DNA from 3 places in the Fusibacter sp. A1 genome. Region 3 is predicted to be linked to each of the others. Evidence: a T-box and tRNA genes for the amino acid it is inferred to sense, from the RefSeq annotation. Region 3 holds a T-box; the other regions hold tRNA genes.
What was found. The T-box of region 3 lies ahead of DWB64_RS15560 (proline--tRNA ligase). A T-box ahead of a tRNA ligase gene usually reads a tRNA of that ligase, here a tRNA-Pro.

Region 1 (10,173 bases), on a different contig from region 3:
CAAGCAATAGTGCTAAAAAGACTTGGAAAACAATATTCACACCCCAGATTTTAATCGTATTCATGAATGCGTCAACGACGTTGGGATCTTTGAATATCAACATAAAGTTTTCAGCGCCTATAAATAACTTAGGACCATAACCCTTATATCTTGTCATAGAAAGATATAAGGTAAAGAAAATTGGATATGCATTAAATAGGAAGAATACAAGGAAAAATGGAGATATAAATAGGTATCCAACTCTGTCTTTAATTTTTTTCATATTAAACCTCCAAAGCAAAAGTAGACATATTGTCTACTTTTGCATAAAAATCAGTATATTATTCAGTCGGTAATCCTTCAACGAAGATTTCAGGATAAGTAACCTGAACATCTGCATAGAATGCTTCAAGAACGTCTGAGATAGAATCGTAACCGTCAGCACCTTGCTTGTAGTTAGTTAAGTGTGTATTCATCAAATCGTTAAGACCTCTGTCGTAAGTAGTGATGTTCGACAGATTGATTTTTGCAGCTTCTTTGTTGAATACTTCTAAGTGGTTCATGCCACCAAGTGATTGACGACCATCGTAGCTCGCGATAACCGGTGCCATTACAGATTCAACAGAGTACATGTCGCTATCCGCTGCTTGACGCTCAACCAAACGCTCTTTATCAAACAACATTGATTTTAAGAATGCGAATGAAACTTCAGGAAGTTTAGTGTCAGCGTTGACTCCTAGGTAAGTACCACCCCAGAAGTAAGAGTTAGGACCTGATGCCATACCCCAGTTACCTTTGAAAGCTGCTGCTTCATATGCATCTTTAGTTGCTTGGTCAGCATCTTCACCTGGTTTAGGGAATGTGTTACCATCAGCATCTACTTTTTCCATGTTAGGTTCGATAACGTACTTAAGACCCCATGTAGGCATTGAGTATGCCATTACCTGCCAAGTGTTACCTTCAGCATCTGTTAAGTCCTTGTCCATAGCGTCGAACCATGGACCACTCCATTCACCTGCATTCGCAGTAAGAGAGTCTTTAATTGCTTCACCGTACATTTCTTTTACGAGATTAATGTATGGGATTTGCTCTTTGATTTTTTCGCCGTTTAATTTTCCATCTTCTGTGATCCATTTAGCAGGATCATTTGTACCTGCAGCAAAGAATCTAACTGCTTGATCGTCTGGGAACAAACGCCAGTTTGGATTGAACGCTTTTACATCTTTTTGAGCTTGTAGCAAGTTATCTACCGTGTTGAACTTGTTTTTGTTCATCCATTCAGTAACTGCTGTATTGTAATCCGCAGAACCTTCAGCCGGGAATCCAGCTTCACTACCCCATACTTGAGCTGCCATATCTACTTTAAAGAAGACAGCGCCAGGAGTTACCTGCCAAGATAGAGCTGCTAGTTTACCAGTAGCAGGGTCGATACCAGACTGCCAGATGTAATCTTTATAGTCCGCTTTTTCTGCTGTTAAATCAACTTCTGGATCGTTTTCCATCATCGCTTCAATGTTAGCGTAGTAACCAGCTTCGATAAATTGTTTGATATGGTCTAACTCACCAGTGAAAATGTCAGGACCGTTACCCGCTTCTAGCGCTGGAAGAATCTTATCCATGTAACCATCTTGAATCGATACTGCGATGAACTCTACTTCCATACCTTCAAACGCTTTACCTGGTGCAGTGTACATTTCCTTAAAGTGATCAATGTCACCTGCAGTTGCCAACTCATCTGTGAACGACCAAATGACTAACTTCTCAGTTGAATAGTCTTTAGACTCATCAACCGCTACATTTAACTCAGCCTCGTTTGTTTTCGCACATCCTGTGAAAACAGCAACTACAGTCAAACAGATTACTAAAAGTGCCAAAAGTTTTTTCATTGTTTCCTCCCAATTGATTATTCCGATTTTTGCTATATGGAATTGACATAAGATACCTAAAAGTGAACTCTTACCTCTTTCACTTTCTTGGTTCCTGACAAGTACCACCTTTGATTAAGTCTAAACCTACAGAGAGTTGAGTAACCGTCTCTGTTTTGGACTCTACAATGTCAATACACTTTAGAGCCGCTTGTTTTCCAAGTTGTACCGTGTTTTGCTTCATGGTTGTCAATCGCGGATCTACCATTTCTCCGATTTCAAGTCCATCGAATCCTGCAACTGAGATGTCTTCGGGTATACAGACTCCCAAACTTCTAAAAGTGTTGATCGCCCACACTGCGCAGTAATCGTCGGGAAAAATAACCGCCGTTGGCATGTTGCCGCTTTTTACAATCATTTCAACCGCTTGAATGGTCGCTTCCTTATCGTGATAGTTGGACTTTATGAAATTACTTTTAGGAATATCAAGGTCTGCATCAACCATCGCTTTTTTAAACCCTCTGATTCGCTCAGTAGTAACATAGGATTCGTGTCCGTATATATAAGCGATATCCTTATGCCCAAGACTGATAAGGTAAGATGTCAAGTCATATACACCTGCAAAATTATCAGATACTATTGAACTTGCAAACTCTGAGATATGATCAATAAGTACCACTGGAATTTCACTGACCATCAGCTCCTGAACTTGCTTGTTGTCAAATTGAATGCAAGTAATGACAACGCCATCTGTTTTCCTTCTCCTACAATGTTTTAAGTAGGACATTTCCACATCACCTAAATTCTTGGATATGAAGGTGATATCATAGCCTTTTTCTTCAGCTTGCTCCTTCACCGCTTGCAGGATATTTGAGAAGTAGTAGTGCGTTAAGCCGCTATGGCTTTCATCTTCAAAAAGAACCCCTATATTCCAAGTTTTCTTAGTGCTGAGTGCCCGAGCATGAGAATTTGGAGTAAACCCCATTTCTCGCGCCTTCTCCAAAATCCGTTCCTTCGTATTTATGTTGATGTCAGGATAATTATTAAGCGCTTTCGATACAGTCGCACTCGAGCAATCACATGCTTTTGCAATGTCGTATATTGTAATCATGAGGACCGCCTTTCAAGTTTTCGAAACCATTTTCGCAAACCCAATTATACTCGATATGGCACGATCGGCATGTTTCGAAATCGATTTCGTTAAATGCCAAAAAAAATTGGCATTACGATTACTAATACGACAAGCAGTTTCGAAACCGCTTTCGACATTCAAATTATAGCACTACGTTTTCCTTTTAGTCGTCAAGAGGTTTTTACAGTAATTTAACACCTAAAAAACCAACAACCGACACACCTGTTGCAAACGCTTGCATGCAATATCCTAAAAAACCGAAATCGATTTCGCCTATTTTACTAACCTCGCTAACTTTCCCCTACGAACGCACTTTGCTCGTAGCGCCGAGCGCCTGTTGTTTTGTAGTTTAAACAACGTTTAGCGGCTTACATCTCTTATCTTGCGCAAGCAAGCTTCCGGCTGGTTCGACTAAGTTCAATATATCAAAAAAGTAAAAACACACCACTAAAGTGATGTGTCCTCATGGTGCCCAGAGACGGAGTCGCCTACGAACGTATTTTGTTCGTAGCGCCCAGCGCCTGTTGTTTTGTAGTGTAAACAACGTTTAGCGGCTTACATCTCTTATCATGCGCAAGCAAACTTCCGGCTGGTTCGACTAAGTTCAATATATCAAAAAAGTAAAAACACACCACTAAAGTGATGTGTCCTCATGGTGCCCAGAGACGGAGTCGCCTACGAACGTATTTTGTTCGTAGCGCCCAGCGCCTGTTGTTTTGTAGTGTAAACAACGTTTAGCGGCTTACATCTCTTATCTTGCGCAAGCAAACTTCCGGCTGGTTCGACTAAGTTCAATATATCAAAAAAGTAAAAACACACCACTAAAGTGATGTGTCCTCATGGTGCCCAGAGACGGAGTCGAACCGCCGACACGTGGAGCTTCAATCCACTGCTCTACCAACTGAGCTATCTGGGCATGTTGTTCGCAGAGCGAACTAAATTTTAATCTCTCACTTTGCTCGAAAAAGATTAATGTATTTTCGTTGCTGTGCAACGACCGTTTGCTTATTGCCTCGACTTTCGGTATAAACTTCGTTTAACCTATCGTCTGCAATAAAAAACTAAATGGCTGGGGATATAGGATTTGAACCTATGAATGCCGCCGTCAAAGGGCGGTGCCTTACCGCTTGGCGAATCCCCAAAATAGGACTGTAAAGAAAATGGCGTGCCAACAGGGATTCGAACCCCGGACCTACGGCTTAGAAGGCCGTTGCTCTATCCAGCTGAGCTATTGGCACTTATATTTTAGCTTATACCAACTACATTGATAAAGTGCAGATGGTGGACCATCAGGGACTCGAACCCCAGACCTGCCGGTTATGAGCCGGATGCTCTAACCAACTGAGCTAATGGTCCAAAACTAAAATTGTTTTACAGAATACATTCTGTAAAATATGTGGTGGGCATAAGTGGACTCGAACCACCGACCTCACGCTTATCAGGCGTGCGCTCTAACCAGCTGAGCTATACGCCCACATAGGTTTGGTGCATGAATTTTCCACCTCTTCGTGAGCTGAAATACAAGCTCACTTGCCGGTGGGGGCCTTTCGCACAGGATATGTGTGAAAGAAATGGTCGGAGTGAAAGGATTCGAACCTTCGACCCCCTGGTCCCAAACCAGGTGCGCTACCAAGCTGCGCTACACTCCGATGTGATTTCAATGCTTTTCACTGTCTAAGATCAGTAAAAGAAAATGGCAGGGGCGAAAGGACTTGAACCCTCGGCACGTGGTTTTGGAGACCACTGCTCTACCAACTGAGCTACGCCCCTGTATCCAAATTTGTTGTATGAAGTTCTCAGTGTTTTACCGAGAACTTCAGCACCTCTACATAACCTAAAAGACAAGCTTATTGGCCGGCGGGGCGTATTGCAGACAACACCTGCAATATATCTGGCGGAGAAGGAGGGATTTGAACCCTCGCGCCCTTTAACAGGCCTACTCCCTTAGCAGGGGAGCCTCTTCAGCCACTTGAGTACTTCTCCAGATTTTGTTCCCTCACAAAGTTCGGGATATAATAATGTAATCTCATCGCTGTGCGATGACCGTTTTTTATTGCCTCGACTTTCAGTATAAACTCTGTTTAACTTAACGTCTGCAATAAAAAACTGATTGGCGGAGAGGGTGGGATTCGAACCCACGTGGGCTTGCACCCTAACGGTTTTCAAGACCGCCCCGTTATGACCGCTTCGGTACCTCTCCATATGTTTAGTTTTTCTCCTCTTCACGACCTAAAAAACAAGCTCGTTTGCCGGAGGGGCATTTTGTATAAAAGGAATACAAAATTGGTAGCGGCGAGTGGACTCGAACCACCGACCTCTCGGGTATGAACCGAACGCTCTAGCCAACTAAGCTACGCCGCCATATAGTATGCAATCTCAGTATTGAGATTGGTCCTTTTCATCTATGCTAGTAAATGAAAAGCTGGTGCCTGAGACCGGAATCGAACCGGTACGAGGGTTAAATCTCGCAGGATTTTAAGTCCTGTGCGTCTGCCAGTTCCGCCACTCAGGCAGATGTGAGTTTTTAGTCAAACTAAATCATCGTTGCCGATGGACATTAATGCACTTTCAGCGCTTTGCGATGACCACTTTTTATTATTCCGTTCTCAGCACCTGTAGTACAAGCTGCTTGCCACTCTATAATAAAAAGTTAAGTTGGTGGAGGAAGCTGGATTCGAACCAGCGAAAGCTCTGCTAACGGATTTACAGTCCGTCCCCTTTGGCCACTCGGGAACTCCTCCATGAAAAAAGCTAAAAAAAAATATGGAGCCGATGATGGGACTCGAACCCGCGACCTATTGATTACAAGTCAATTGCTCTACCAATTGAGCTACATCGGCGTATTAAATATTCTATTTCAAAGAAATAAAATGGCGATCCGGAAGGGATTCGAACCCTCGACCTCCAGCGTGACAGGCTGGCGTTCTAACCAGCTGAACTACCGGACCGCTTTTATTAGGTGCAACACAAAGTGTTGCGTTGGTGGGAACAATAGGGATCGAACCTATGACATCTTGCTTGTAAGGCAAGCGCTCTCCCAGCTGAGCTATGCTCCCATGAATTCTCAGCCAATGTAATCATCAACTAAGAATTGTTGTGGTGACCCCTAGGGGAATCGAACCCCTGTTACCGCCGTGAAAGGGCGGTGTCTTGACCGCTTGACCAAGGGGCCATGTGGTTGCGGGAACAGGATTCGAACCTGTGACCTTTGGGTTATGAGCCCAACGAGCTACCAACTGCTCCATCCCGCGTTATACATGTTTAGTGTAACTTCTCATGTCCATAATGTCAATGAAAAGCTTGGTGCCTGAGACCGGAATCGAACCGGTACGAGGGTTAAATCTCGCAGGATTTTAAGTCCTGTGCGTCTGCCAGTTCCGCCACTCAGGCACGTTTGGCTCCAAGGGTGGGACTCGAACCCACAGCCTACCGGTTAACAGCCGGTTGCTCCACCGTTGAGCTACCTTGGAATATCTGGGGCACTGTGTTTTGTGTGTGCCCCGATGTCCTAACGACAAGAACTATCTTATCATGGGAGGTTTTAAGTGTCAATCATGTTTTTCAACTTTTTTTTGTTTTTTAAAGTTTTTTTTAAGCAGAGAGTTCCGCTTCAAAAAAGCTTTCATTATATACTTCAAAAAGGTAGTACTTGTTAAAGAGCATCGATTGCTTCACAATCACCTCTACCCCTTGGTAATCGTAGAGGTCAGAGCGACCAAAACGACCCACGAGACGGTATCCGTTTGCCTTTAAATACTCCGAAAAAGCGTCTAAATTTTCTTCGCTTTTTCGGGAAATAAATTTGACTCCCTTACGTGAAATATCAATTATGCCTTCGTGTCCTCTGTGAAGAAGATCGAATCCATAAAGAAGTGATAAGACATCGTACTTTTTAATAAGCCTGATTAAATGATAAATTGAGTATGCGGTGACCACAATCACACTCACCGCACCTATTGTCTTTAGGAATTTTTTCATTATTTTCTTCCTTCACGACTCCCACTGCTACGTTTTGGAGCGCCTTCTTTTTTGTAACCGCCATCTTTTTTGTATGGTTTTTTAGCTCCAGCACTTCCGCCGGATCTGCTTGGTCCGCCAGCACTTGGTTTTGCATGCTCGATAATTGGTTTTCTGTTCTTGTTTTTACTGTTCAGATTGTAAATAAGAGTTTCTGCTTCTTCAAATGGCATACTCACAAATGAAAATGCATCAAAAATCTTGATTTCTTTGATTTTGAACGATTGAATTTCAACTTCTTCTTGGATCATATCGATTAATTTTTTAACTGAGAAACCGTCTTTGCGTCCTTTTGCGACAAATAATCTTGTCTTACCTTGACGATCGACAGATACATCTTTAATTTCACTATAATTCTCTTCAGATAATGTATCTTTTAAGAAATATTTTAACAGTCCGTTAAGTACCGTTTGGCCTTCGAACTCATTCATCAATTGCTCAGTGATGTCAGCATACTCTTCAAGTGATTCATTAAGAATAGTCTCTTTGATTTCCTCGAGAATATTGGCGCGTTTTTGTCTGATAATATCTTCAACTTGTGGAATCTGCTCTTTACGAATGCTTGTATTAGCGATTTTTTGAATATGAACCAAGCCTCTATACTCAGCTGGAGTCACAAATGTAATCGCTGTACCTTCTTTACCCGCACGACCCGTACGTCCAATTCTGTGAACGTAACTTTCTGGGTCTTGAGGAATTGAATAGTTGATAACGTGAGTCAGATCGTTGACATCAAGTCCACGGGCTGCAACGTCGGTAGCGACAAGTATATTAGTTTTTTTAGATTTAAACTTCTTATATACACGCTCACGTTGATGCTGAGACAAGTCGCCGTGAAGACCTTCAGCGTCATAGCCTCTTTCCATCAGGTGAGTGGAAACATTGTCTACATCTGCTTTTGTACGACAGAAAACAATTCCGAAGAATTCAGCTTCGATATCGATAATTCTTGTCAGCGCTTCAAACTTATCACGACTAGCAACTTCAAAATAGATCTGATCAGTCAGATTTGTAGTGAGTTCCTTCTTTTTAACAGTGATTGTTTGGAACTGGTTCATGTAGTTTTTTGCAATTGAAAGAATACGACTTGGCATTGTTGCTGAGAACAGGAACGTTCTTTTGTTCTTGTTGGCATGTTTGATGATATACTCAATATCCTCAACAAAACCCATGTTCAACATTTCATCCGCTTCGTCAAGAACTAGGAAATCCAGATCTTCAAGGTGAAGCACTTTTCTGTTGATCAGGTCGATAAGTCTACCTGGCGTACCGATGACAATATCCGTACCTTCTTTCAAACGCTTGATTTGACGTTCGATTGATGAACCACCGTAAATTGGTGTCACTTTGATTTTTTTGCTTCTTTTGAAGGAGTAAAGCTCTTCAGAAACTTGAACTGCAAGTTCTCTAGTTGGAGTTACAACCAAAGCCTTGATTCCTTTTTTGTTCTCGTCGATAAGCTCAAGTATTGGAAGACCGAAAGCAGCCGTTTTACCAGTACCTGTTTGTGCTTGACCTACGATATCATCTTTAGTGCTTAAGATAATCGGTATTGCTTGTGCTTGAATTGGCGTTGGTTCTTCAAAACCTTTAATGCCAATTGCTTTTAGTGATGCCTCGCCTAATCCGAGGGCTTCAAATTTCGATAAATCCATATATGTCTCCTTTAATGTGGTTGGTTGCGATTCATGTTGACATATCAATTTCTTAATACCCATATTCCTAAGTTAAACTCAAGAATTTCACGTATGATAATAGTGCAGGGCTCTCTGTCATAAACATGAAAAGAACGCCACATATGGCGTTTTAAGGAGTCACCGCACTTGATATTATTCATAAGACGTTCGTGGAATAGCACATAGATACTTAGTTGTGCCGAAAGATGTGTCGATTGGAAATGTCAATTTAGAATCATCGAACGTATGTCTGCGTATTAGTCTATCATCAAAATGCTCTTTCAACAAGCATTTTACTTAAACTTAACAAAGTAAGCCTCGCATAGTTACTATGCGAGGCTTACTATTATGGTTGATTTTAGAGATCCGGGTGATTGAAATTATCAAGCGGACTGATGCGTACACCTGCTACAGGAATGGTAGCTGACCTATATAGGTCAGGTTTATCAAGATCGATATCCCTTGCTAAAATCGCAGAGGTCATCCAACTATCTTTTTTAAGCCTAAGCACCTGCACACCTTGAGTGCTTCTGGATGCTTTTTCATTCACGAGCGCAGTCGAGAACAGCAATAGGTTCTTCATTCCGTCATTTTCAGTTCTTACGACAGCGATATCCGCATCTTCAACGATATGCATCATGCTGATGAGTGGTGATTTATCGGAATAAGCCTTAAGCAGCTTCTTACGGTTTTGCTTGGTCTCGTAGCTGCTTGCAGGTACTTTGGCAAGTTTTCCGTTATTGAAGTTGAAAAGGAACCATCCATCATACTCCGTTGTCGCATGCATGTAGATGACGCGTTCACCTGGCTCAAGATCTATGATATTCGGTAAGTAGTTACCTAGCTCTGAAGCCTTGTGGTCATCAAACTCATGCGCTTTCATTTTGTAGACGTTTTGCTTATCTGTAAAGAACATGATATCGGATAGGTTGGAAGCATCTATCTCCTGAACCATTTCGTCATCATCCTTCACCTTGTGTACATTGCTTGCACGAAGCGATGTGAGGGTGATCTTTTTAAAATAGCTGTGATCGGTCAGGAAGAGCTTGACATTATAATCCTCAATCAGGTCTTCTGAGCTGATATCGATCTGCTCATGCTCATGGATGACTTCTGTCAACCTTGGTTTACCGTATTCCTCAATCACTCGCTTCAGCTGTGTTACCATGAGCTGTTTGATGCGTACATCTGATTCGAGCAAGGATTCATTGTGCTTGATCTCGTTCTTAAGCTTTACGATCTCTTCTATCCTTTTGATCAGATAATCCTTATTCAGATTACGCAGTCTGATATTTGCGACAAACTCAGATTGGACTTCATCTATTGAGAAAGCCTTCATCAGATTGGGAATAACCGCCTTGTCATCCTTTGTTTCACGGATGATTTTTATCGCTTGATCGATATCCAAAAGGACTCGTTCAAGTCCAAGAAGTAAATGTAATTTTTCGTTAAGACCTATCAGATCAAATTCCAATTGTCGACGTATACATCCCAGTCTAAAGAG
Region 2 (10,173 bases), on a different contig from region 3:
TATCTATGAGTCCGAAAGGATACTGATGGATCAGGTCGCTATTATCCCACTGTATTACGGAAGAGACAATTACTTAGTCAAAGAGACGTTAAAAGGATGGTCGAAAACACCAAGCGGATATTGGAATTTTAGCCGTGCTTATATGATTCAATAAGGAGAAAAGCATGATTGGTAAATTGACATCGAATCAATTGAAAGAAATGGTGTTTAAGCATCTTACTTATAGAAGGCCCGAAGTGCTGATAAGACCAGCGGTAGGGGAAGACTGCGCCGCAGTTGATTTTGGTGAGGAAGTGCTTATCATATCGACCGACCCGATCACGGGCACTGCTTCAGAAGTCGGAAAATTGGCGGTGAACATCAACCTGAACGATATCGCATCCAACGGTGTTGCACCTTTTGGACTGATGTTGACGGTGCTTGCTCCGGTAGGCACGACCCTTGAAGAGATAGAAATGGTCATGTCGCAGGCTGCGATAGAGGCCGAGAAGAACCAGGTGGAGATCATGGGCGGGCACACCGAAATCACAGATGCGGTCAACAGGATCGTCGTTTCTGCGGTGGCAATCGGGAAACAACCGAAAAGTGAGCTGATAAAGACGAGTGACATCGCTCTTGATGATGTGATCATCATGACAAAAACAGTAGGACTGGAAGGCACGGGGATCATCGCTTTTGAAAAAGAAGCCGAATTGACAACGCAGTTCGGTCCAGAGATGGTCGCAGATGCAAAAAAACTGCTCGATCAGACCAGTGTGGTAAAAGAAGGCGTACTTGCAGGTAAGTTTAAGATCCATGGCATGCATGATGTGACAGAAGGCGGACTCCTAGGCGCTATTTGGGAACTGTGTGACGCGTCGGGGCTAGGCTGCATCATCGACACGGCATCCATCCCCATACAATCGTCAACCGCACTGATCTGCGACCACTACGATATCGATCCACTCAGGCTGATCTCGAGCGGCTCCTTGATTATCATCGCCTGCGAAGAAACAGCTGAAAGCCTGTTGAAAAAGTTTGATGAAGAGGGAGTCGACGCTCAAGTGATCGGTAAGATCATCGACGATGCGTGCCTCATAGACGATGAAGGCGAACTATTCGAAATTCCGCCTCCAGAAGGGGACGCGCTATATGACGTTTTGGGATGATTTGTTTACAAATTGATGACTTTGCACACAAGTCGGACCAACTACGATACGATGGGGTAAAGTTAAGTTTAAAGAGGAGACGACAATGAGACGGATAATTACGATGATGCTGGTCTTGTGCCTGGTGATGGGGACTGTACCGATATCTTTCGCATCAAAATTTTTAGAATATGACGAGGTGCTTTTAACAGATACCTTATCCAGTACGGAAAAAGCCTATAAGACGGTAAGCGTCATGCTCGGTGGCGAGGATATCATCACCGACGTGCCTGCGATTCTATACAATTTGAACGGCAAGGACAGGACCCTTGTACCGGTTAGGGTGATCAGCGAAAGTCTAGGAGCCGATGTTGCGTGGAACGGCGATAAGAAGCAAGTGACCATTACCTATAACAGCAAGAAGATCGTACTGACGATCGACAGCGCCAAGGCCCTGGTGAATGGAAAATCATATACCCTGCCGGACGGTGTTCCAGCCAAACTGATGGCATATCAGGGTACCAATAGAACGCTTGTGCCTGCGAGATTTGTTTCTGAACAATTGGGACTCGATGTGGGCTGGATAGGCGATACAAGAACCGTGCTGCTCAATAAGAACAAACAGTCTGTGACGGGTATCAGCTATGACGGTACGGGTAAGTTTCAGGAAGTGCTGATCCATACGACCGGACCTGTGGATGTGTCCTCCTTCTATCTTGATGGGGGAACAGTTGGAGTGAACAACAAACTGGTGCTGGATATTCCAAACGCCGCTTTCAATTTTAGTGACAAGACCAAGGTGGACTCGAAAGGGGTTTCCTATCTTGGTATCCACGAGCGATACCTGACCAGCGTCAGGGCGTCTCAATTTCAAGTCACACCCATTCCGACGACTCGAGTGGTCATCGATATGGACGAAAAAAAGGGCTACGAGATCATAAAAGAGAACAACAAAATACGAATTCAATTCATCAATACGGTAAAGGATATTCGTACACAGGAGGTATTCAACGCGCAATCGGTCATCATCAAAACCGGAGAAGCGCCTGCCTATAATGTGGATACATGGAACGGAAAAGTCATTATCGATGTGGTCAACTCAAAAATGAAGTATGCGAGTGATGCCGGTTCGATTGTTCCTGTGAATAAGGGAGGTATCGAATCCTACAGCTATTCACAGCTGGATGCGACCGAATTTTATGGTGCGAATGCTGTCGTTTCAAGAGTTGTGGTGACACTTGACGATCCCACGAAAATTGATAATGTCTATGTGGAAGATGTAGACAATGAAATCTATGTCTATGTGGCGGGGAATCCGCTGAACAACTTTACTTACGGAAAAGACAGTATCGCAACTTCAAAGTTGACGCTGACAGGAATAAACGAAGTGGACTATCAGACGGTCTACCTGGAAGACGAGCATACTCTGATGCTGTTCATACCGCAAACATTCACCTATCTTAATGATTTTGATATGAAGCCTAATGACCATATCATGCATAGTATCGATGTGAAGCTCGTAAACGGTGTTTATACGGTAACGATGGTGCTGAATGAAGCTACTGATTTTGTAAAAAGTGAAACATCCGGCAAAAGCATTGCCTTTAACTTTGTGAATGAAGGGCTTAAGGAACTCAACAACACCAATAAGCTGATCGTTATCGACGCAGGTCACGGCGGTAAGGACCCCGGAGCTGTCAGTCCGATCGATAAGACAAAAGAGAAGGATCTTGTTCTAAAGGCCACACTGCTGCTCGGAAAGCAGCTGGAAGGACTCGGGTTCAAAGTCTATTATACGCGCGATTATGACACCTATGTCGGCTTGTACGACAGGGCTTCTATCGCAAACGAACTTGGTGCGGACGCATTCGTTTCAATCCATGTCAACGCGGCGCAAAATTCAAGTGCCTCAGGCGTTGAAATGCTTTATGTCGATGACAGTCGAAACTCCAAAGTCATGGCGACCTTGCTTCAAAGTGAGCTGGTCAAAGCGACTGGCGCTAAGAGTAGAGGGGTTATCGAACGATCAAAGCTTGTGGTGATCAGAGAAACACTGATGCCTGCTGTACTTGCTGAAATCGGATTCCTTACAAATGCGAACGAACTCAGAAGCTTAAACGACGATACCTATCTCGATTCTATCGTCGAAGGTCTGATGAAGGGTTTAGTCCGTTACTTGGAAGATTAATGTGTAAGCTGGTCTTATTGGGGTATTTCTCTGATATAGGCCAGCTTATTTTACTTTTAAGGAGCGGATCGATATGGTCATCTATCAAAACAAAATTGAATCAACGTTTGTTGCTGTCGATGGCGCTGTACATAGGATTATCGACGCCTTAAAAGATAAGTGTGGGCTGGATAACAAGACAGTTCTTTTTAAAATTAGTTTTATGCTGAGGGAAATGCTCAATAACGCTGTAGAGCACGGTAACGAGTTTGACAAAAATAAAATGGTGTCTTGTGAAGTGGATTGCTCCCAAAAAGGGCTATCCTTTGTTATTTCGGATGAAGGGGAAGGAATCGACTTCACCTGTAATCCGTTTCACATAGCTGACGACAAACTACTCAGAGAGCGAAACCGAGGATACATGACCATTCAGGAAATGGCATTCGGTGTGATGATCGAAGGCAATAAGGTGACGGTTACGCTTGAATTAGATCAGGAGGCTGAACGATGGAAAAGCATGTAGATGGAACAAGTGTCAGACTAGTACTCAACGACGATTTAACTGCAAACAACGTACCGGTGTTCAACGACGAGGTAGATGACAATCTAAAAAACAGTAACTCGATGGACGAACTAGTACTTGATCTAGTAAATACGGAAAATATCGATTCGGTTGGCGTCACCTTTGTCATAGGACTATATAAGCGCGTAAAGGATGAAGGCAAATTGTTCAGAGTGGTCGGAGCAAGCCAAGACGTTCAAAGTCTTTTCAAATTAATGAAACTAGATCAATTCTTCGAAATGGAAGCTTAACGAAATAGGAAGTGTTGTTATGGCATATTGTGTTCTGATCGCAGACGACGCGACGATGAACCGCGTCTTAGTCAAAAAAATACTCTCTCAAAGTCTGGATAACCTTGAATTCGTAGAAGCGATAAATGGTCAAGAGGTCATGGACATACTTGAACATACTACCGTGGATTTGATTATCCTAGATCTTATCATGCCCGTAATCGATGGATATCAAGTGCTTAAGCTCATTAAAAAGAATCCTAAGATAAGCGACATACCGGTTATCGTCAATTCCGCCATAACCGAGATCAAGTCGATTGAGAATACGCTCAAAGAGGGTGCGATCGACTATTTTACAAAACCGCTGTCCCCAAACGACATGAAAATCATCTTGCCCCTCAAGGCAAAAAACGCGCTTTTAGTGTATGAACAGACAAGGACCATCGCAGAACTTAACCGAAAAATCAACGATGAACTTAAAAATGCGAACACCTTCGCCAATATCATGTTGCCAAAATCCCGAATGTTAAGTGAGGTCGAGCTATTTATCAAGTACCATCCATCCCTTGGCATCGGAGGCGACTTTTTCGATTGTGTCGAAATTGACGGCAAAACGCATTTTATGATTGCGGATGTCACCGGCCACGGCATAGCGGCAGGGATGGCTTCTTCAATGGTTAAGATCCTATATCGAAAAAGCATTGAAAAACCGGGTATCAAACCCCATGAGATTCTTGAAGACATCAATCATTCCGTGTTCGAGATCTTTGATTTCTCTGGACACCTGAATTATTTTGTCTTTACCGCATTTGTCGGGTGTATTGAAAACGGAGTATTGTCCTTTGCCAATGCAGGTCAGCCTTATCCGCTGATCTACCACCATGCGAAGCAGGAGTTCGAGGAAATCAGAGAAAACGGTTTTCTTGTGGGAATGATGGATGACGTCACATTTGAGACAAAAGAGATAAAAGTCGCGGCAGGCGATCTGATCTTCTTATATACCGACGGATTGTTCTGTTCTGGTGATAAGGGTGATTTTACAGGCTGGGAAAAAGTCCTCTCGCTTTCAAGAAGGCTAAAGCATTCCCTTGACACCCAACCTGATGATTTCTTAGAAGAGATATTCTATGCTTTTCACATGATACACAAGTCGCATCAGTCCGAATTCACTGACGATGTCGCTCTGATGCTCATGAAAATCAAGTGAACAGAAAGGTTTATACATATTTTAATGACCTGAGGTTCAAGAGTAATTCTTGAACCTCATTTTTATGAGTCTATGGTAGAATAGTAAGAGGCTTAACAGCAAAGGAGCCATAAAACCGCGAAGGATACGAACTAAAGGAGAAATCAATGAATAGATTCGATGGAAGAATAAATGACGAACTTAGACCGGTGACGATAACAAGAGGGTATACGAAGCATCCTAGAGGATCTGTCCTGATCGCGATGGGAGACACAAAAGTGCTGTGCACCGCTACGGTCGAAGAAAAAGTGCCACCGTTTTTAAAGGGGCAAGGAAAGGGTTGGGTAACAGCCGAATACAGCATGCTTCCTTCTTCAACACACACTAGAAAAATCCGTGAATCCAGCCGTGGAAAAGTAGATGGCCGTACCATGGAAATTCAACGTCTGATCGGTAGAAGCCTTCGCTCGGTAGTGAACCTGGAACTACTTGGAGAGAGAACGATATGGATCGACTGTGACGTTTTGCAGGCAGACGGAGGCACAAGAACAGCTGCGATCACAGGCGGATTCGTCGCACTTAAGGATGCCGTCAACAGCTTGATAGCAGATGGACTACTTGAGATAAGCCCCATTACCAGTCAACTTGCCGCAATCAGCGTGGGCATCGTAAACGAACAGCCGATGCTAGACCTATGCTACGTTGAAGACTCATCGGCAGCGGTTGATATGAATGTGATCATGAATCATTTGGGTGAGGTGGTCGAACTACAAGGCACCGGTGAGGAAAGACCTTATACAAGAAAAGAACTTAATGCCCTATATGACTTGGCTGAAAAAGGAATTGCAGAACTGATTGAAGCTCAAAACAGGGCTTTGGAGGAATAATGAAGCAGATACTAATGGCAACACAGAATAAAAACAAACTCAAAGAAGTGCGTGAGATGCTTGAACCCCTTGGAATAACGGTCCTATCGATGGATGATGTCGATTTGGGAGAAGTAGACGTTATAGAAGACGGTGACACATTCGAACACAATGCCTTGAAAAAGGCGAAGGAAATAGCCGTGCTTGCGAACACTCCGGTGCTTGCTGACGATTCAGGCCTTATGGTAGACGCTCTCGGTGGTGCGCCAGGGGTCTATTCGGCGCGGTTCTCAGGGGTTGATGCGACGTCTAAGACGAATAACGACAAACTGCTTAAAGAGCTAGCTGACGTACCTAAAGAGGGCAGAGGAGCCAAGTTCGTCTGTGTCATGGCCTATGCCACACCACAAGGCGAGGCGTTCACTACAAGGGGCGAAGCGCACGGATTCATCATAGAAGAGCTAAAAGGCGAAGGCGGCTTCGGTTATGACCCGCTCTTTTATGTGACAGAGTACGAGAAGACCTATGCCGAACTGGGACCGGTCATAAAAAATAAGATTTCGCATAGGGCCAAGGCGCTGACTTTGATGAAGAAAGAACTAGAGGTGCGTGCATGAGGTATCTGATTCTGTCAGATTCCCATGGCTCTGAAGAACATATCTCCCTTTTGGACAAGGAACTGGATTCAGTGGATGCGGTGATTCATCTGGGAGATCATGCCGAGGATATTCACTACCTTTCACAAAATCCTAACCTGATTTTCTATGTCATCAGAGGGAACTGCGACAGCAAAGATTTTGGAAAATCAGAGATTTTGATTGAAGACCATGGAAAAAAGGTATTGATGACACATGGGCATCGCTACAATGTAAAAATAAATTTGATGAATTTATGCTATAAAGGCGAAGAAATTGGAGCGGATATCGTTCTTTTTGGACATACTCATTTTCCCATGACAGAAGATTTAAATGGCATGTGGCTCCATAATCCGGGCAGTTTGACCTTTCCAATGCCCGGAAGCGCCCGAGGATATTCAATAATGAAAATCGACGAAAGCGGAGTTGAGATCGTTAGACACGAGCTATTGGAATAACTACAAGATAGATGGAATGTTCAGACACTTCGGTGAATTCGAGTATCGTAAAAAAACGAAAAAAACTTAGGAAAAAGCGTTGACGAAAGGGTACTTTGTGTAATATAATTATTTTCGTCAGCTAAGACGGAGTGTAGCGCAGCTTGGTAGCGCACCTGGTTTGGGACCAGGGGGTCGAAGGTTCGAATCCTTTCACTCCGACCATTTTTCCTCTTAACTGCGGGTGTAGCTCAATGGTAGAGCTCCAGCCTTCCAAGCTGGCCACGTGGGTTCGATTCCCATCACCCGCTCCATTTTTACTTTTTACATCTGTGCCAATAGCTCAGCTGGATAGAGCAACGGCCTTCTAAGCCGTAGGTCCGGGGTTCGAATCCCTGTTGGCACGCCAATATGTGGCGATTGTAGTCAAGTGGTTAAGACACAGGATTGTGACTCCTGCATGCGTGGGTTCAAATCCCATCAGTCGCCCCATTATCCTTTGGGGATTCGCCAAGCGGTAAGGCACCGCCCTTTGACGGCGGCATTCACAGGTTCAAATCCTGTATCCCCAGCCAAGTGGTCCATTAGCTCAGTCGGTAGAGCATCTGACTTTTAATCAGGGTGTCCCGCGTTCGAGTCGCGGATGGATCACCAAGCAATAAAAAAGACAACTCATACGAGTTGTCTTTTTTTATTGCAATGATATTTGTTTGTGCCAAACATCACGAATGTTTCTTATTCGTGAATCCTGAAAGTGAACGTATTTTGTTCACGGAGGATGGAAATCCCAAATCGTGAATCTAAATAGATATAAAAGTCATCAACTGCCATATTAACCAAGATAGATCATTCGCATTTAAATCGACTTCTCAACAACTCCCAATTTCCCTGTTTACCCCCATCATTTACAGGGTATCAGACCCATGAAATAGTCAGAATAATGAATTACTTAAAAACCCTTTACAAACAGGTTTATATATAGTACTATAGCATAGTTGTCGTAACGAGGCAGCACAATAAACTTGGTCCATTAGCTCAGTCGGTAGAGCATCTGACTTTTAATCAGGGTGTCCCGCGTTCGAGTCGCGGATGGATCACCAAGCAATAAAAAAGACAACTCATTGCGAGTTGTCTTTTTTTATTGCAATGATATTTGTTTGTGCAAACATCACGAATGTATTTTATTCGTGAATCCTGAAAGTGAACGTATTTTGTTCACGGAGGATAATATGTCCTTTATTCCCGAATCTGTAAGTAGATAGAATTCTTTTATTACTCATAAACCTCGTAATCCAATTGATATGTTAAAATAGTAATTACGTACACACCCAACCCCAAAGGAGCCCACCAAAAATGAAGATCCACTTCCGACCACTTGGAACATTCAAGACAAACGGATATCTATACGCTGTGACAGTGGCGTTTAAAGGCGATAAGCTAGTCCTGGTACATCATAAGGACAGAAACACCTACGAGCTGCCAGGCGGCACTAGAGAGCCAGGAGAAGACATCAACGATACAGGGTCTAGGGAACTGATAGAAGAATCGGGTGCGAAAGACTTTATCATAGAGCCTTTTTGCGATTACGGCGTCGAAAGAGACGGTGAAATCTCAACTGGAAGACTATTCAAAGCCCAAATCAGCACATTTGACGAGCAGCTCCAACACGAAATGGAACAAGTGAGCCTCTTCGACGAGCTCCCACCAAACCTAACCTACCCAGAAATCATCACAGCCCTGGTAAACACAGTGAAAACCATTCAAAATACAGAAAACATTCATATAACCACTTCACAAGAAGTGTAAATTGAGTTAGAATGGACTAGTACTATTCAGTAGTACAAAAAATTCAATACGCGGTATTAGCTCAGCTGGATAGAGTAGTAGGCTTCGTCTACGAATTCTTTCCATTCGTAGCGCCCCACCGGCAAGGATAACGTATTTTGTTATTCCGAAGAGGTGCCTAACCTCTTATGTGAGAAGCAAAATTAGAAAAAAGTAAATTTGAATCATACAATCATATATGCGGTATTAGCTCAGCTGGATAGAGTAGTAGGCTTCGAACCTATTGGTCGGGGGTTCGAATCCCTCATGCCGCACCACATTTAAGAGAGTCACGTCAACGTTTATAGCGTTTGAAGTGACTCTTTTCATTTTACAGGAAAAGGAGATCGCATGAGGTATAAAGTAAGTACTATGGTATTAATTGTTTCAACATTACTTGTTGGTTGCGCAAGTAATCTGCATAATCCCAATGAAACACTAACTACAGAATCTCAAAAAAATCAGACTACTCCGATTACTACTGTACTAGAAACAGAGGTTGAATCTGAAAATCCAGTAGAAACTTCATCTAACAAGAACGAAAACATCACCTCAAATCTGCTTGATTCAAATAAGATAAAAGTCGGAGAACAAGGTTTAAACTTTACAACGTCTAGAGAGGAAGTATTTAAACTATTAGGTGAGCCATTGAAGAGTGAAAAAGCAATGGGAGTTGTAGTATATGACTTTGATGGTTTACGACTTGCTTTTATTGAAGAAGAATTAGCCTTTATTAATATATATAAGTCTTTATATCAGGCTCCATATCAGATTGAAGTTGGGGAGAGTATAATTGATATAAGTAAAAAATATGGATTACCTCTGGAGCTAGTCACATTGGGAGCAACTGATTTGACAGCTGATGACGAATTGGCAACTATGATCCGCAATCATAACAGCTCGGTCTATGAGTTCATTATTGATGATACATATAGGTTTATTGCTCATATAGACGTGGATTCCTTAAAATCGGATTATTTCGAAATTGGACGTTTGGAAGCACGAAAGGAATTTAAAGTAGTTGAATTGGATGATTTTAGTAAGGACATCAAAGAAATCTCTGAAAAGTATGGCTATCCAGATGATGTGTATATTAGTGGAGATAGTGGTCTTATTTTAAGCTATACTAAGCCGTATGA
Region 3 (10,173 bases):
TTCAATCTTGCTTCTTTTATTGACGACTATCAATAGCCCAATAACCGCAAGAAACATGAGTGTCGAAAGAGCATTGATTTTTGGACTGATACCCTTTCTGGCCATCGAAAAAATTGAAATGGATAAATTCTGCACACCACTTCCAGTGGTGAAGAAACTGATTACAAAATCATCAATCGATAAAGTAAATGCTATGAGGGCACCTGTCACGATGCCAGGTTTAATTTCTGGTAAAACCACTTTCATAAACGCTTGAGATGGTTTTGCACCTAAGTCCATGGCTGCCTCGACAGTGTCTTTTGGCATCTGCTTCAGTTTAGGTAAAACAGAAAGCACCACATAGGGAATACAAAATGTGATATGCGCTATCAAAAGCGTCAAAAATCCATTACGGATACCAAAAATAGCATTGAATAAAAAAGCGAACCAGACCATCAAGGCGACACCGGTGACGATATCCGGATTCAAAATCGGAATATTATTGACCGCCAAAATTGATTTCTTAGCCCATTTCTTCTTATACCTGTGAATCCCATATGCAGCCAGTGTGCCTATTAAAGTTGCAACAATCGAAGCGATAAGTGCGATCGTTAACGTATAGTATAACGCCTTCATGATCTGGCTGTCATTGAAGAGTTCACCATACCACTTAAAGGTGAAACCTTGCCACTTTCCTCCGCGCTTTCCTTCATTGAAGGAGAACACCATCAGAATAAGTATCGGAGCATACAAGACCGCATAGATCAGCGCAAGATAACTCCGCTGCATCAGGGGCTTATCAAAAAAGTCGAAAACCCCGTCAAAAATCTTCCTTACCATAATCCGCCACCTTCGCTTTCCCCTTCAAACCGGCCAAGCACTGTCATCAGCAGCAGTATGATAATCATCAGTACCATAGATAGCGCAGACCCGAAGTGCCAGTCGTAGCTAAGGGTAAACTGGCGTTCAATTAAGTTACCGATCAGATCATACTTGCCGCCACCCAGCAGCGCAGATATTACAAAGGTACTCACTGCCGGCATAAACGTCATCGTAATCCCCGAAAACACACCTGGGAGCGACAAAGGCAAAATGATATGGGTAAAAACACGTCGACCCGTAGCACCTAAGTCTTCCGCAGCCTCTATAAGCTTGTTGTCCATTTTACTGATGACCGTATAGATAGGCAGAATCATGAATGGAATGTAATTGTAAACCATGCCGAATAGGACCGCGCCTTCATTGAATAGCAGATTAAGCGTAGGAAGGTCCATTGACATCATCACTTGATTCACAAGACCTGTTGGTCCAAGTAAATACTGAATCGCATACGTTCTTAATAAAAAATTCATCCACATGGGGAGCACAAGTAGGACCACGAGCCACTTCTCAACCCTTGCAGGCAGTTTCGTCAACATATAGGCGACTGGATAACCAAGTACCAGACACAGGGCTGTGGCCACAAGCGCCATAACAAACGACCGGATACCGATACGCATCACCAAGGGATCAAACAGTCGAAAGACACTTTCCAAAGAAAAAGCGTATCCCGCTTCCGTTGTTTTGGTAAAAGCCAAGAAAAGAATCATCAATAGTGGAATAATGATAAATAGCGCGCTCCATACTAAATAAGGGGCACTACTGTATCTTTTCATCATAAGCTCACCTTTTCCATGACATGAATGTCTTCAGGACCGAAATTCAACGAAACCATTTCTCCTTTTGACCTCATCCTTGTGGAATGGACAAGCCACTCGAATCCGCTCGACTCAATCAGCATCTCATAATGAACACCTTTGAAAACCACAGAAGACACAATACCGTTCACTCCACCATTTGGATCGTTCAAGGTGATATCTTCCGGTCGTATCACAATTTCAACGTTCTCATTTTTCGTAAAATCCTTATCTACGCAGATGAACTCATGCCCCAGAAAAGCCACTTTATAGTCGTCGATCATCACCCCTGAGATAATGTTCGACTCTCCTATAAAATCAGCTACAAACGCATTTTCAGGCTCGTTGTAGATATCTGTCGGAGACCCGATCTGCTGAATGACCCCATGGTTCATGATGATGATCTTATCCGACATCGTCAGCGCTTCTTCCTGGTCATGGGTGACATAGATAAATGTGATCCCTACCTCTTGCTGCATTGCCTTAAGCTCATGCTGCATTTCTTTTCTAAGCTTTAAATCAAGCGCTCCAAGCGGTTCGTCAAGCAAAAGGACCTTAGGCTCGTTGACCAGTGCCCTTGCAATGGCAATTCTCTGCTGTTGGCCTCCACTTAGCGCATTGATTCTTCGTTTTTCATATCCTGCCAGGTTTACGAGCTCAAGCATCCTGTGTACACGATTTCTGATTTCGCTCTCAGAAATCTTTTTTATCCTAAGACCGAATGCGATGTTTTCATAAACGTTCAGATGTGGAAATAGAGCATACTTCTGAAAAACAGTGTTAATCTGTCTTTCATATGGCGGTATGTCATTTAATCTTTTCCCATCAAAGCGTATTTCTCCAGAAGTAGGTTTTTCAAAACCACCGATCATTCTCAAGGTAGTTGTTTTACCACATCCGCTTGGTCCCAATAGGGTTAAAAACTGATTTTCATTAATCCATACGTCCAAGTCATTCACAACTGTGTCTTCACCGTATACTTTTGTAAGCTTACTTGTCTCAATTATCCTGCTCATCATACTCTCCTAAAAACTCGGTGGTGTACTAATCATCAAAACAGTCGCAGGCCGTTTGTAAGGATTAGAGATGCGGTGCCATATATTCGAGCGATAATAGAAACTTTCACCCTTTTTGATTCGATATGTTTTTTTACCCAGCTGCACTTCAATTTGACCCGTCAAACAATAACCGAACTCTTCTCCTTCATGAGACTCCTCGTCGGTGTATACCCCCATCGGATCAAGTTCGATTAAAATCGGCTCCATATCGTTTTTCTGAGAATTACTGATCAACCATGAAACCTGATGTCCCAGTTCTTCATTTTGCGTCGTAAAGATATCCTCTGGTCCGAATACGATTTTCTCATCATGCTCTTCGCTGAAAAACTCATTCAGATTAGTACCTAACGTATCTAGGATATCAACAAGCGTAGCAATGGAAGGCGAAGTCAGATCACGTTCCATCAGCGAAATGAATCCTTTCGATAGGTCACATCTTGAAGCCAGTTCCTCTTGTGTCAAATTGTTCTCTAACCTAAGTCTTTTGATCTTATTCCCGATATTCAAATTAACACTCCTTTGTATAAACAAACTCCATGTTTAGTATTATAAAACAACACAAATGTAAACGCAAGGTTTAGTAGCACTAAACTTTGTAGAGAACATAAAAAAAACTCAATCGATTGATTGAGTTTTTCTTGATGGAGGCGGCACCCAGATTTGAACTGGGGATAAAGGATTTGCAGTCCTCTGCCTTACCACTTGGCTATGCCGCCATCTTGGAGCGGAAGAAGGGATTTGAACCCTCGACCCTCGCCTTGGCAAGGCGATGCTCTACCACTGAGCCACTTCCGCAGAATGTAAAAATCGTAACACGATTTTTACACTTAATGAAATTGGTGATCCATCCGCGACTCGAACGCGGGACACCCTGATTAAAAGTCAGATGCTCTACCGACTGAGCTAATGGACCATAATTGGAGCGGAAGACGAGATTTGAACTCGCGACCCTCGCCTTGGCAAGGCGATGCTCTACCACTGAGCCACTTCCGCAAAATGGAGCCGATGATGGGACTCGAACCCGCGACCTATTGATTACAAGTCAATTGCTCTACCAATTGAGCTACATCGGCATGTTGAATACATAAAGGTAATTTCATCGCTGTGCGATGACCATTTTATTTTGCCTCGACTTTCGGTATTTACTTCGTAAAACCTACCGTCTGCAAAATAAAATTAATTGGCGATCCGGAAGGGATTCGAACCCTCGACCTCCAGCGTGACAGGCTGGCGTTCTAACCAGCTGAACTACCGGACCGCTTATTGAATTTCGCACTAGGTGCGAAATACAGTAATGTACTCTCGTTGCTGTGCAACGACCATTTTTTATTGCCTCGACTCTCGGTATTTACTTCGTAAAACCTACCGTCTGCAATAAAAAATTGAGATGGTGGGAACAATAGGGATCGAACCTATGACATCTTGCTTGTAAGGCAAGCGCTCTCCCAGCTGAGCTATGCTCCCATGAATCCTCAGCCGATGTAATCATCAACCAAGAATTGTTGTGGTGACCCCTAGGGGAATCGAACCCCTGTTACCGCCGTGAAAGGGCGGTGTCTTGACCGCTTGACCAAGGGGCCTTGAATGGTTGCGGGAACAGGATTCGAACCTGTGACCTTTGGGTTATGAGCCCAACGAGCTACCAACTGCTCCATCCCGCGTTATATTGGCTCCAAGGGTGGGACTCGAACCCACAGCCTACCGGTTAACAGCCGGTTGCTCCACCGTTGAGCTACCTTGGAATCTTGCTTGCTGCCTGTTTCGGCAACAAATACATCTTATAACACACAGCAACTTACGTCAATAGTTTTTTTCAAAAAAAAGTTTGTTTTTTAAAAGATGAAATACTCTGAATTGACGCACAATCCTGCCTATTTTTTTCTACATTATATAGCACAAACACATCCTTGTCATTCTAATTTTTTTTTGATTTTTCAACTTACTTTTCAACCGTTTATTTCTTGTATCAGCACAAAATTCATAACCGTCTCATGCCGATTTTTTTTATCTCAAACTTTGACATACGTTCTCGTTTGCGATATACTCAAACTAATCAGAGGTGATTCTAATGCTATTATTAAAAATTGACATTGAAAACCTAATATTTGTCCATCATCATTAATTCGCGTTTGCACGTCAGTGCAGCGCTTATTGCTGTGCACTGATGGGATTTGAACTTCTACCTGTCAGTGATGACAGGTTTTTTTATTTAAACTTCAATTAAAAACGATATGGAGGCTGACATGGCTAGTAACTTACCCCCAAAAGGTATGAGAGATTTTTTACCTAAAGACAAGGCTTTAAGGGAATACGTGATGAAAGTGATTCGTGAGGAGTATGCGAGAAACGGATTCACGGAAATCGAAACTTCACAAATCGAGAATTTAAGCAATTTGGAAAACAGCGACGGTGGCGATAACACTAAGTTGATATTTAAGATCTTAAAACGTGGCGACAAGTTGAAGTTGAATCAAATCCCAGAATCAGAATCAGCACTTACCGATCTCGGCTTAAGATTCGACCTTACGCTACCGCTCAGTCGTTTTTATGCCAATAACCGAAATGAGTTGCCACCTATATTCAAAGCAATTCAAATAGGCAACGTGTTTAGAGCTGAACGTCCTCAGAAGGGCCGATACAGAAACTTTATCCAGTGTGATGTGGATGTCATCGGCGATGCTACAAACCTGACAGAAATAGAACTGATCAACACAGTCGGCAGCGCGCTCACAAAGCTTGGACTGAATGAACTAACCATTAAGATCAATGACAGAAGAATCTTAAAAGGATTGACCGCTGCAGCAGGATTCGCTCCAGAAGAATTTCAAGATGTAGCGATCACACTCGATAAACTTGATAAAATCGGTCAGGACGGTATCCTAGAAGAGTTGAGCGAAAAAGGATATGGAGAGGATAAAATCACTTCACTCATGCAGCTCAGCGACAAACTTGCAACAGAGGGCCTCACAGCAGCAAAGGAACTTTCTGCAGAGGGCTTTGAGAACATCAATGAAATTATCGAAGTTATTGAATCAGTAGCTGCAAACTACAAGATCGTATTCGACTATTCACTCGTCAGAGGCATGGGATACTATACAAGTACCATATTCGAAGTATTTTACGGCTCACTTGGTTATGCAGTCGGCGGTGGTGGTCGTTACGATGAAATGATCGGCAAGCTTAGCGGAATCGATGTGCCGGCCTGCGGGTTTTCTATCGGCTACGAGCGAATTATCGATATTTTAAGAGAAGAAAAACGTGATATCCCTACAGGTACGCGCCTAGCACTTTTTTATGACACGCGTGACTCCTTGAAAGACGTGATCAAAACATCTATCGAATTAAGAGAAACCTATTCGGTAGTCTCTGTTTTCGCGAAAAAGAAAAAATTCGGTAAGCAGATAGAACGTCTGGCCGAGCAAGGTTTTGACGCCTTCACCGTCTACGCAGAAGAACTTGAGATTAAAGACCTCTAAAAGAGAGGCCACACCCCGATTTAAGGTGTGGCCTCTTTCTATTTAGTAGTCAAATTTTGCTTTTTCCTGTTCAGGATAATGATCAATACAGCCTTGAAGCAAGAAGGTATCGCTTCCCTCTTGTCGCTCTATGATCGTCAGATTGGCCGAATGCATATATGGTTTTTGTGTCCAGAACTCATCCAAAGGAATATTCTGTAGTTGCGAGTAGATTGCCTTTAACACGCCACCATGAGCCACAATCAATATGGTCTCTCCTTCATGCTTCTGGGTGATTTCATCAAGTGCCTCATTCACCCTTTTAACAAAGGTCGCATAAGACTCGCCACAATCCGGTTCAAATGCACTTGGATTTTTCCAAAAATCATCATATCGCTTGGGATTTTCTTCGCGGACCTCATCCCACAACTTACCTTGCCATGAACCAAAGTCCATTTCACATAGTCCTTCAAGTCTTGTGGTTTTGACAGACTTTCCTGCCATAATGATTTCTTGCGTCTCGATAGTTCTTCCGCTAGTGCTCGTATAAACCGCGTCAAAACTGATAGGTTGCAGTCTCTCAGCCAGCCACTGAGCTTGTTTCCTACCAAGCTCAGTCAGTTTTGAATCCAGTTTCCCCTGGCTGCGTCCTTCAAGATTCCACTCCGTTTGTCCATGTCTTGTTAGATAGATCGTAGTCATCTGAACCACCATTAAAGCGCCAGGCACTCGATGACTTTAGCAATCGCCTCTTCCGTGGTAAGCTCTATCTTTTCACCTTTTGAACGTTCTTTAAACTCTACAATACCCTGCTCGGCATTCTTACCTACATTGATAGCGAAAGGAATGCCTATAAGCTCGGCATCCTTAAATTTAACACCTGCACGCTCAATACGATCATCAATAATTACTTCTACACCCCTTGCCTTAAGTTCTTCGTAGATTTTGAAGCCTAGCTCCTGCTGATCTTCCTTTTTTGAATTGACGACTGTTACAATCGCCTTATAAGGAGCCACAGCCACTGGCCATATGATTCCATTTTCATCATAGCTCTGTTCAATGATCGCAGCCATCGTACGGGATACACCAATACCATGAGATCCCATTACAATAAGTTGCTCCTTACCGTTGGCATCAAGATAGGTGGCGCCTAATGATTTTGAATATTTGGTTCCAAGTTGGAATATGTTGCCTACCTCGTTACCTCGGTCCATCGACAGTCTTGTATTACATTTTGGGCAATTGTCCCCTTCTCTGACAAGAAGCAGATCCGTTGCGATCTCACCTTTAAAATCACGACCGTAATTCACATTTTTAAAGTGGAAATCTGTTTGATTTGCACCGACGATGACATTCACCATTTTAGTGATTCTCTCATCGACTACAAGTCTGATATCGCCGTTTAAGCCGATTGGACCAGCATAACCGACTTCAGCTCCAGTAGCAGCCTTAACCGTCTCTTCATCAGCCATCTCAAGTTCGTGCTCCGCACAATCCAAGAAATTGATCAGCTTAATTTCGTTAAGCTCCCTGTCTCCAGGAATCATCACTGCCACTGTCTTTCCTTGAACATTGTATAATAAGGTTTTAACAAAACAGTCTTCACTAAGTCCAAAGAAACTCTTAAGCTCCTCGATTGTTTTTGTATCCGGTGTTGAAACTTTTTCGAGCTCCAAGGCTTCAAAATTAGCACTTGCGACCTCGTAGACCACATCCGCTTTTTCATCGGTAGCAGCATAATCACATGATTCACAGTATACGATCTGCGTTTCTCCTATTTCAGATAGGGCGATAAATTCATGTGAATCGCTTCCACCCATCGCACCTGCATCACCCTCGACTACTTTGTAATTAAGTCCACATCTGTCGAATACGCGCTCATAAGCTTTCCACATTGATTCGTAGGCCTCTTTCATACCCGCCTCATCCTTATCAAATGTATACGCATCCTTCATGATGAATTCGCGACATCTCATCAAGCCGAATCTAGGACGTTTTTCATCACGATACTTCGTTTGAATCTGATACAAGCTAAGTGGAAGTTGCTTATATGATTTTACTTCGTGTCTGATAAGATCAGTGAAAACTTCCTCATGAGTTGGTCCTAGACAGAACTCTCTATTGTGACGATCGTACAGTTTAAACATTTCAGGCCCAAAATCAGCCCATCTACCTGTTTCCTTCCAAAGCTCAGATGGAATCATCGCAGACATCAGCGACTCTTGAGAATCAATAGCATCCATTTCTTCGCGTACGATTCGTTCAATGTTCTTAATCACCTTGTGTCCAAGTGGCAAATAAGTATAAATTCCAGCTGCAAGCATACGAACCATTCCAGCTCTTAAAAGTAATTGATGGCTTGGCAGTTCCGCTTCCGATGGAACTTCTCTTAATGTTGGTGCATATAGTTTTGACATTTTCATAGTTGTACTCTCCTTAAATTAAAAAAACTTCGTCCCTTTGCTCAATGCAAAGGGACGAAGTAATATCCGCGGTACCACCCTAATAGGTCATAGACCCACTTTTTAGTTGATAACGTAACCACACGACTTAAGTTTTCTTAAGTAGCTCCTAGGTAGGTTCAGTAACAGCGCACATAACACTTTTCACCAACCAGTGTCTCTCTCCATGTGATCTTACCTAATAATCCTAATCAACGCTTATTCGTTTTCCATAGATATAGTATAGTCGATAAAAAAAAGTTGTCAAGCATATAATTAAGTTGACAGAGAGAGAAATATGGTTTATAGTTTGCATAGAAACTATTTTAGTTCGCACGCAAACGAAGGAGAATCCATTGAATCAGAACGCCGCTTTTCAAATTGTCATGCTGATTCGTGAGTTATATGGCAAAGTCAGCTGTCAACTAAACGAGAATATGACTGCTCATCAACTTACTCACCAGCAGCTTATCGTAATCAAACTCATCGCACATCACAAAAAGCTGACTGTGAATGACCTCTGCAAAGAAATGTCACTCACAAAAGGAACAGTATCAGGAATCATAAGCCGCCTCGAAAAACAAGGCATTCTACAAAAGGAACACGATGTCAAAGACAAAAGAAGCGTATGGATCTCTTTTTCACCAGAAGGACTAAAGATCGCAAGAGAGTTAAGAGAAACCATGAATCATTCCTTTGAAGCCCTATTTGACGATATCGACCTCAGCAAAAGAACAGAAATCATCGACACCCTAAAATATCTGCTGGCTATCATGCCACAAAAGGAGAACTAACATGTCATTACCACTAATAACAGCAATCATCACAATCAGCCTGGCACTTGTGTTTTACACTATCGGTGTTTGGTCAGAACATAAAGAGAAGAAACTAACCTTAAAACACCTTATCTTCTTTATCCTAGGCCTAATCTTCGATACAACAGGAACAACCATCATGAGCAGCATCGCAGGCAACTCAGACGCAGTCCACACAGGCCTCAACTGGCACGCCATCACAGGCGGCTTCGCAATAGGCTTAATGGCATTCCACGCAATCTGGGCAATCATAGTACTCGTCAAGAAAAACGACAAAGCGCAAATCAACTTCCATAAATTCAGCCTTGTAGTTTGGCTATTGTGGCTGATTCCATACGTAAGCGGCGCGATTATCGCAATGAAATAACACACACACGAGCCAAATTGGTTCGTGTTTTTTTATTGAGATGATAGTGATTTACCACGAGCGTACTTTGCTCGTGTGGGCTAAAAGTGAATCGTGCTACGAATGCTTTTTATTCGTAGACTGCGTAAGTGAATTGTATTTCATTCACGGGCAGAGTTCACGGAGCCCGACCCCAGATAAGGTCTCTTGAGAGTATCACCGAGTTCTGTGGAATGTGGAAAGTAGAATGTGGAAACTCTAGAAGCTACGCTTCGCGAGCTACCCACGCGCGGAACGCGCAAGGGATTCCACATTCCACATACTACATTCCACAAACCTCTCCAACTCTTCAACAAAAACGAAAAAAGACATTAGATCAACTAATGTCTTTTTCAAATAAGCA

Region 1: it encodes a tRNA-Pro, which carries the amino acid that the T-box ahead of DWB64_RS15560 (proline--tRNA ligase) is inferred to sense. The anticodon was not compared.
Region 2: it encodes a tRNA-Pro, which carries the amino acid that the T-box ahead of DWB64_RS15560 (proline--tRNA ligase) is inferred to sense. The anticodon was not compared.

What each region holds. Positions count from the first base shown of each region.
Region 1 is NZ_QQWI01000014.1:56,332-66,504, reverse strand. It holds gene DWB64_RS16955 (carbohydrate ABC transporter permease) at 1-262, opposite strand, end outside; gene DWB64_RS16950 (hypothetical protein) at 321-1,865, opposite strand; gene DWB64_RS16945 (LacI family DNA-binding transcriptional regulator) at 1,945-2,955, opposite strand; tRNA gene DWB64_RS16940 (tRNA-Phe) at 3,817-3,892, opposite strand; tRNA gene DWB64_RS16935 (tRNA-Gln) at 4,043-4,117, opposite strand; tRNA gene DWB64_RS16930 (tRNA-Arg) at 4,138-4,214, opposite strand; tRNA gene DWB64_RS16925 (tRNA-Ile) at 4,256-4,332, opposite strand; tRNA gene DWB64_RS16920 (tRNA-Ile) at 4,374-4,450, opposite strand; tRNA gene DWB64_RS16915 (tRNA-Pro) at 4,549-4,625, opposite strand; tRNA gene DWB64_RS16910 (tRNA-Trp) at 4,671-4,746, opposite strand; tRNA gene DWB64_RS16905 (tRNA-Ser) at 4,869-4,959, opposite strand; tRNA gene DWB64_RS16900 (tRNA-Ser) at 5,088-5,176, opposite strand; tRNA gene DWB64_RS16895 (tRNA-Met) at 5,261-5,337, opposite strand; tRNA gene DWB64_RS16890 (tRNA-Leu) at 5,400-5,488, opposite strand; tRNA gene DWB64_RS16885 (tRNA-Tyr) at 5,633-5,717, opposite strand; tRNA gene DWB64_RS16880 (tRNA-Thr) at 5,741-5,816, opposite strand; tRNA gene DWB64_RS16875 (tRNA-Asp) at 5,848-5,924, opposite strand; tRNA gene DWB64_RS16870 (tRNA-Val) at 5,957-6,032, opposite strand; tRNA gene DWB64_RS16865 (tRNA-Glu) at 6,074-6,148, opposite strand; tRNA gene DWB64_RS16860 (tRNA-Met) at 6,152-6,227, opposite strand; tRNA gene DWB64_RS16855 (tRNA-Leu) at 6,278-6,366, opposite strand; tRNA gene DWB64_RS16850 (tRNA-Asn) at 6,372-6,446, opposite strand; gene DWB64_RS16845 (hypothetical protein) at 6,568-6,954, opposite strand; gene DWB64_RS16840 (DEAD/DEAH box helicase) at 6,954-8,648, opposite strand; gene DWB64_RS16835 (DNA topoisomerase (ATP-hydrolyzing) subunit A) at 9,028-10,173, opposite strand, start outside.
Region 2 is NZ_QQWI01000010.1:82,426-92,598, forward strand. It holds gene DWB64_RS14580 (peptide ABC transporter substrate-binding protein) at 1-154, shown strand, start outside; gene DWB64_RS14585 (AIR synthase family protein) at 165-1,148, shown strand; gene DWB64_RS14590 (N-acetylmuramoyl-L-alanine amidase) at 1,234-3,315, shown strand; gene DWB64_RS14595 (ATP-binding protein) at 3,389-3,817, shown strand; gene DWB64_RS14600 (STAS domain-containing protein) at 3,802-4,107, shown strand; gene DWB64_RS14605 (PP2C family protein-serine/threonine phosphatase) at 4,127-5,293, shown strand; gene rph (ribonuclease PH) at 5,440-6,159, shown strand; gene DWB64_RS14615 (XTP/dITP diphosphatase) at 6,159-6,755, shown strand; gene DWB64_RS14620 (YfcE family phosphodiesterase) at 6,752-7,231, shown strand; tRNA gene DWB64_RS14625 (tRNA-Pro) at 7,359-7,435, shown strand; tRNA gene DWB64_RS14630 (tRNA-Gly) at 7,451-7,524, shown strand; tRNA gene DWB64_RS14635 (tRNA-Arg) at 7,543-7,619, shown strand; tRNA gene DWB64_RS14640 (tRNA-His) at 7,627-7,702, shown strand; tRNA gene DWB64_RS14645 (tRNA-Gln) at 7,711-7,785, shown strand; tRNA gene DWB64_RS14650 (tRNA-Lys) at 7,789-7,864, shown strand; tRNA gene DWB64_RS14655 (tRNA-Lys) at 8,235-8,310, shown strand; gene DWB64_RS14660 (NUDIX domain-containing protein) at 8,564-9,016, shown strand; tRNA gene DWB64_RS14665 (tRNA-Arg) at 9,236-9,312, shown strand; gene DWB64_RS14670 (hypothetical protein) at 9,386-10,173, shown strand, end outside.
Region 3 is NZ_QQWI01000012.1:415-10,587, reverse strand. It holds gene DWB64_RS15640 (ABC transporter permease) at 1-819, opposite strand, end outside; gene DWB64_RS15635 (ABC transporter permease) at 813-1,637, opposite strand; gene potA (spermidine/putrescine ABC transporter ATP-binding protein) at 1,634-2,674, opposite strand; gene DWB64_RS15625 (helix-turn-helix domain-containing protein) at 2,681-3,220, opposite strand; tRNA gene DWB64_RS15620 (tRNA-Cys) at 3,356-3,429, opposite strand; tRNA gene DWB64_RS15615 (tRNA-Gly) at 3,434-3,508, opposite strand; tRNA gene DWB64_RS15610 (tRNA-Lys) at 3,551-3,626, opposite strand; tRNA gene DWB64_RS15605 (tRNA-Gly) at 3,632-3,706, opposite strand; tRNA gene DWB64_RS15600 (tRNA-Thr) at 3,711-3,786, opposite strand; tRNA gene DWB64_RS15595 (tRNA-Asp) at 3,895-3,971, opposite strand; tRNA gene DWB64_RS15590 (tRNA-Val) at 4,102-4,177, opposite strand; tRNA gene DWB64_RS15585 (tRNA-Glu) at 4,219-4,293, opposite strand; tRNA gene DWB64_RS15580 (tRNA-Met) at 4,299-4,374, opposite strand; tRNA gene DWB64_RS15575 (tRNA-Asn) at 4,381-4,455, opposite strand; gene hisS (histidine--tRNA ligase) at 4,957-6,189, shown strand; gene DWB64_RS15565 (histidine phosphatase family protein) at 6,232-6,870, opposite strand; gene DWB64_RS15560 (proline--tRNA ligase) at 6,882-8,591, opposite strand; T-box leader at 8,639-8,834, opposite strand; gene DWB64_RS15555 (MarR family winged helix-turn-helix transcriptional regulator) at 8,966-9,403, shown strand; gene DWB64_RS15550 (HsmA family protein) at 9,405-9,791, shown strand.